2 regions of the Phascolarctobacterium sp. Marseille-Q4147 genome follow, and region 2 is predicted to be linked to the other one. Evidence: riboswitches for the same ligand, from Rfam matches in the RefSeq annotation. Region 2 holds a riboswitch; the other holds the start of a gene.
The links. Region 2 has a riboswitch for glycine ahead of KAH19_RS01310 (sodium:alanine symporter family protein). Riboswitches for the same ligand answer to the same signal wherever they lie in the genome.

Region 1: it holds a riboswitch for glycine, as region 2 does, so the genes downstream of both, KAH19_RS08345 (low specificity L-threonine aldolase) here and KAH19_RS01310 (sodium:alanine symporter family protein) in region 2, are expected to answer to the same signal.

The regions. Positions count from the first base shown of each region.
Region 1 covers NZ_CP072874.1:1,792,346-1,795,766, reverse strand. The annotation lists gene KAH19_RS10990 (hypothetical protein) at 1-16, opposite strand, end outside; gene KAH19_RS08355 (hypothetical protein) at 164-370, opposite strand; gene KAH19_RS08350 (LysR family transcriptional regulator) at 367-1,341, opposite strand; glycine riboswitch at 1,581-1,670, shown strand; gene KAH19_RS08345 (low specificity L-threonine aldolase) at 1,739-2,779, shown strand; gene KAH19_RS08340 (dicarboxylate/amino acid:cation symporter) at 2,792-3,421, shown strand, end outside.
Region 2 covers NZ_CP072874.1:303,110-306,530, forward strand. The annotation lists gene KAH19_RS01310 (sodium:alanine symporter family protein) at 167-1,513, opposite strand; glycine riboswitch at 1,634-1,739, opposite strand; gene KAH19_RS01315 (MFS transporter) at 1,937-3,139, opposite strand; gene KAH19_RS01320 (glycosyltransferase family 39 protein) at 3,288-3,421, opposite strand, start outside.

The DNA of each region.
Region 1 (3,421 bases), 900 kb from region 2:
AAGTTTTTTCTATCATATTTTTTAATCCGCTAACATTAGTTTTATTTACAAGCTTTAAATCACATGATATAATTTAATTGTTGGAAGAGTGTCGATTGGCATCAACCGTTGATGCTCGTACTCCGGAGTGATGCAGCGGATGTCCGAACTGTCATCCTTATAACTAAATACGATAAACAAGATTTGAACCCTTAGGCATAAGTGCGGCATTGTAAGTCGCATCACTTGGGCCTGTTGGTTCAATCTTTTTTATATAAAAACAAATCTGGCTGCAGATAATATAAATCCCTGACTTTACATAAGGTAAGGCCAGGGACTTTTTGTTAGAATGATTGCCTGTCGACGAGGAAAGATATACTGTTATATTCATGTTAAGCTCTCCTCACTATAATTAGCATTCCAATAAGAATTACAGCTATCTATAAATGCTCTTATTTCTTTTTTATTTTCACTTTCTTTCCTGTAATACACATTAACATTATATACTGTTGCCGGATCATTTACTTTATAGAATACCAGCTTATCTGATGGCTCCATATATTGTATCATAGCCTCTCGCATAAAAATAATCCCCTGACCGGAATTCGCAACGAAATACATTAACAGAAAATCCTCCATATATGAAACAACTTTAGGATTAATGCCGCTATTGCGGAATATTTTGCGAGCCCTACGATACATTTCTTTAGTTTTTACATGTAAAATAAAAGGATAATCAGCAAAATAACTGATGGAAACGCTGCTATACTTATCACTGTTTGCAGCTCCGGCAACTACATCCTGATAACTTAAAGCGTATTTTTTTATGTAACTATTAATCGCATAGCTTTTAGGTACGGCAATAATTACCTTTTCCTTTAATAAAGGTACACTAGAACAGCCTTTAACGCGCCTCTGATGAGTCGTAATGGCAAAATCGTAAATGCCTTTCTGTATTCCTGGAAGCGCTTCCTCAGTACGCTTCTCAATGAGCTCTATCTCTATGTCACGTGAAAGCTGTGATTTAAATTTCTCAACAAAATTCGCAAGAAAATGCGTAAACAAAAAAGCATAGCTTGCTATTGTTATTTTTCTAACACCATTCTGCTCTTTACAATTTAAGTCGTAAAGCATTTTTTCTTCAATATCTTTTATCTTCTTAGCTGCATTAACATATATAGTTCCTGCATTTGTAAGCTGCAGAGGCTTGTATTGCCTATCAAAAAGTTCAACACCCAGTCGTTTTTCTTCTTTTTTTACTATTGCACTTAAGGCAGGCTGGCTGATAAATAAATTTTCTGCTGCCTTGGATACGCTTTTGAATTTTGCAATAGCCAAAATATATTCCATAACTCTTTCCATAATTGCCTCGCCAATACCATGAATAATAAATACACAAATAATTACAACTTAATTTCTACTTCTGCTATACCATCGAAAAACACTGTTAACAAGCTATTTCCGGCAAAAATAATATAGCTTTTTTTGTATATTAAAACATAGTTTTTAGTATTGGTCAAGTCACTGATTATAAGATATATTATATATAGTGATTGATATGCAGTGCAAAGCACCATTTCTCAATATTTCAGTAGAAAGCTTTGCACAACTCTGGAGAGTCCCTTATGGGCGCCGAAGGTGGAAAAGAAGTAATTCTTGAGTCTCTCAGGCCAAAGGACAGAGCATTATAGCTATTACCAGACTATAACCTCTAGAGTAAAAACTAGAGGTTTTTATATTTTTTAAGGAGAGTGAATACATGATTGATTTAAGAAGTGATACCCTTACAATGCCTGACCGAGCAATGCTAGAAGCAATTTTAACAGCTCCGCTCGGAGATGATGGACGTACTGACAAAAATAATCGTGGTGAAGATAAGACTATCAATGAATTAGAGGATCTGGTAGCGGCAACTACTGGTAAAGAAGCAGCCTTGCTTTGTCCTACCGGAACTTTCGCTAATACTGTAGGTGCTCTCTTATGGGCCAAAGCTGGCGAAAAAGTACTGGTACACGAACAGCAGCATATGTTGTTAACCGAAAAGTTCCTTTTCTCCGATCAGTTTTGTCGTATGGAGCCCATAAAATATCCATTTAATGCTAATAACACTCCTGATATTGATGCCATTGATAACCTTTTGAAGGAAAGCGGAGCAAAACTAATCTGCATAGAAAACACTCATAATTTTTCAGGCGGTTATGTAATTCCCGTAGAGGAGATGGCAAAGCTCCGTGCTGTGGCAGATAAATATGGAGCCAAAATTCATATGGATGGAGCAAGACTTTTCCATGCTACTGCATCCCTAGGCGTAAACGCAAAAGAAATCTGCCAATACGTAGACTCTGTAATGGTTTGCATTTCTAAAGGTATCGGCGCTCCTGTTGGTGCTCTTATGTGCTCTACTAAAGCCAAAGTTGATGAAGGTAGAGAAATTCGTAAGATTTTGGGTGGCGGATGGCGCCAAGGCGGTGTTTTTGCTGCACCCGGTATTTATGCCTTCAAGCATAACATCAGCCGCATGATTGAGGATATTGAGAATGCACGTTTAACAGCCTCTTTATTACAAGGCAAATTACAGCATATTTCCTTGCAAAAAGAAGTGCAATCCAACATTCTGGTTTTGGATTTGGCAGGAGCTTCAGTATCGCCCTCAAGATTCTGCGAAATGGCAAAAGAAAAGGGCCTTTTAATCAAAACAGTGCTCAAAACCTGCGTGCGTTTAGTATATTACAAAGGTATTACGGCAGAAGATGCCAAAGCTGCTGCAAATATTATTTTGGAGCTTGATAAAAGCTTATAAGGAGGACGCATCATGACTATTGGTGGAAAGAAAATTAGTTTGACGACTCAGATTTTTGTTGCCATGATTATCGGCTCCTTAGCCGGACTTATTTGTGGTGATATAATGAAGCAAGTAGCCTTCATCGGTACCATCTGGCTTAACTGCGTAAAGATGATTGTAGTTCCAATGGTATTTTTTACTATCATCACCGGTATCACTTCTCAGAAGAATTTAAGTTCTTTAGGAAGAATTGCTGGTCACATTATAGCTTACTATGTGCTGACAACACTTGTAGCAACTGTCATTGGTCTTACAGTCACGGAAATTATCCGTCCCGGCGAAATTGCTAACTTTACCGGTCTTGCATCGAAAAAAGTTGCTGCAGCCACTAGCATAACTATGGCAAAATTCTTTACTGATATGTTTACTACTAACATTTTCGTTACCTTCACTAAAGGCAACATTCTTCAAACCCTTATTGTTGCAGTATTCTTCGGTATTGCTATCATGAAAGTTGCAAATGAAGAAAACAAAGAAATGTTAAAAAAAGGCTTTGCAGCTGTAAGTGATATGGTATTCTCCCTTATCACCATGGTTATGAAGGCTTCTCCTATCGGTATTTTCTTCCTTATGGCTGATTCCTTTGCTAAATATGGTGCA
Region 2 (3,421 bases):
TATTAAACAAAATTCAAGAGCTTACAGCAATGTATACACGCATACATGCAAAACTGTAAACTAAAGTATGTTTATTGATTTTTTTATAACAAAACGGCGCTGTGGGAACTCTGGGGAGAGTCGCACAACGCCGCTTTGCTATATAAAGATGAAATACTAGGCTTACTTATTTATTCTTTTCTTCAGCCAGATGCTTCTGATAAGCCTTGGTTTCGGCAACAACTACGCCGGACAAAGCAATCAAAGCAATTAAGTTAGGAATAGCCATCAGGCCGTTAACGATATCCGCCAAAACCCAAATCTCTTCCAGCTTCAGGAAAGGACCGCAGGCAATCAGACAGATGAAAATAATGCGGTACGGCAGAATTGCCTTTACGCCCATCAGATATTCTACACAACGTTCACCGTAGTAGTTCCAGCCAAGGATAGTGGTGAAAGCAAAGAGTACCAGGCCAACCAACAGCAGAATGCTGCCAAATGCAGGGAACGCCATGGTGAAGGCAGATTCAGTCATTGCAGCACCGTTTAAAGGTCCGCACCATACACCACTGACAACTAAGGACAAGCCGGTCAGAGTACAAATGATGATAGTATCAATAAAAGTACCGGTCATAGAAACCAAGCCTTGCTCTGCAGCCCATTTGGTTTTAGCAGCAGCAGCTACGATAGGAGCAGAACCTAAGCCGGATTCGTTGGAGAATACCCCGCGGGCAACACCACTGCGCATTGCCAGCATAACGGTTGCACCAAGGAAACCGCCTTGAGCAGCAGTCGGAGTGAAAGCAGAATTCAGTACAGTTGCGATTGCAGCAGGAACCTGGTCTGCAAAAACAATCATGATACCGACAGTAGTCAGGAAGTACAGCAGAGCCATAGCAGGAACTACCTTTGCAGCAACAGTTGCGATGGATTTCAAACCGCCGATGGTTACAGCAGCAACAACAACAGTCAGAGCAATACCGGTGTAAACAACAGGAATACCTGCAGAAATCTGGGTAATTTCAACAATGGAGTTTACCTGAGCAAAGGTACCGATGCCAAAGTATGCGCACAGAACACCGAATACGGCAAACATAACAGCCAAAGGTTTGTATTTTTTACCCAAGCCATTTTCAATGTAGTACATCGGGCCACCGGAAATATTGCCGTTAGCATCTACGGTACGATATTTTACAGCCAGCAGACATTCGGAATATTTGGTTGCCATACCGAAGAAGGCTGCCATCCACATCCAGAACAATGCGCCCGGGCCACCGGCTTTAATTGCGGTTGCAACACCAACGATGTTACCGGTACCGACAGTTGCAGCCAGTGCGGTACACAATGCTTTAAAGCTGTTTACATCACCGCTGCCATCGTTCTTGGCACTGAAGATCAGGCCCAAAGCCTGAGGCAGCTTGAAAACCTGCAGCAGCTTCAAACGGAAGGTCAGCAGAATACCGGTACCAACCAAAAGTACCAGAAGCGGCGGTCCCCAGACAAACGCATCAATTTCATTCAAAATTTCCAACATGATTCAAACATCTCCCTTTAAATTCCCATTAATTATTTATAAGCAAATAAAAAACCGGAGTATACAAAAAATACTCCGGTAAAAGTCAATGACATATGATAGGCAATAGCGCCATCACATAAGCTTTGCTCTGTCCACTGGCCTGAGAGATAAGGACGTTTCTGAATTTCAGAAGACATCTTTGCACCTTCGGCGCCCATTTAAGGGACTCTCCAGAGTTGTGTCAGCATACGGTTCCTGCTTAAAATTAAGCACCTGAGAGTTTTGCTCCTTCGGTAGGCAGTGCCTTCTCCCATATACATCATCCACTCGTTATTTACTTATGTACGCTATTATAACACACTTTTTAAAGAACGCAAGTCTTTTTTCAATAATTTTTTATGTATACACGAATACATAAGCTACTGTAACGTTTGAAGCAAATTATTGGCAATTTTCACTTGCAAAGCTGCGCTCACTTAAAAGATAACAGGGTAAAGCAATAAGCTGTACAGCTACAGAAACAATTATGAAGGTATTCAATGAATAATCATAAACAGCTCCCAACAGCCAGCTGCCCAAAAACCACGCTAAGCCAAAGAAAAATTCGAACGCACCGTAGCTGCTGGCACGATGCTCCTTGCTCGTCATGGTGGCAACCGCTGCCTTCATAATTGATTCCTGAGCGCCCATGCCTACACCCCACAAAGCAATACCCAGCATAATCATAGCAGGCGAAGTCGCGCCAAAAGCAAACACAGCAAAGAACGCGGAAATCGCAGTAGAAATAACCAATGCCTTCGTGCGCATTTTGTCAAACAGCCAGCCAAAGAAAAGCGCTGCCACCGCATCCACAAGCATCGCACCGGAATAAAGCAACGGCAAAATACTGTCATCAAAAAGCTTATTTTTTGCCAAATGCATAGTCACCAGCGGAAAATCTACAAATCCGAAAGCAAAACAGATGATACCTGCAAGATACAAATAAAAGCTTTTCCTGCCTACAAAGCTATTCTTTTTGTTCTCCTTAGCTTCCGGCTCAAAGGCTTCCGGATTCGGGAAACGGCTTTTAGCAAACAGTAAAAAAGCAATTGTACAGACTGCCGGCAACGTCAGAAAAGCAAAGGCTGCATTATATACCTCGTATTCATCACCATTTTTATAAAGCATTATTACATAAAGCAGCAGAGGACCGATAAAAGCACCAAGCTGATCCAGGGCTTCCTGAATAGCAAAGCTTTTACCTACACCCTCCTGTGAAGCCGCAAAGGAAAGAATAGTATTCTTCGCAGGCTTTTTTATCGCCTTACCGATGCGCTCAACAACGAGCAGTACACAGGCGGCTATCCAGCCGTCACGATGCACAAGCGCCAATGCCGGCACCGCAAAAACGTCTACAGCATAGCCTAAAATCATAAAGCCCCAATAGTTGTGCGTTTTATCAACTAAGCGGCCAAAAAGATAACGCAGGCCATAGCCTAAAAGCTCGCCTATGCCGGAGATAAAACCGATGGTAGAAGCACTTGCTCCTAAAATTAATAAATACGCTCCCTTAATACTTGTCGCCGCTTCATGTGTCATATCGCTGAACAAGCTGACAACACCAAGCAGCACGATAAACGCCATAGCGGAATTTTTATTGTGCATGCTTCCCCCTCCAATTCAGTTATCATTTTCTTATTATAGCATAATATTTTAAGCTTAAATACACTTTAATTTATCAAAAAATTATCAAAAGCGCCTGCAACATCACGTCACAGGCACTTATCGGTTATATAGACAATAATAGCTCAGCTCACCCCTTTTTCATTCTCAGCACAATCCAACTTTTATCGGCATCAATAACCTGCCATTTTTTATTCTGTTGAGCAATAAATCTATCATAGCTTTTGGGCGTAACAACAACAAAACGATACGGATTCTGCTCCA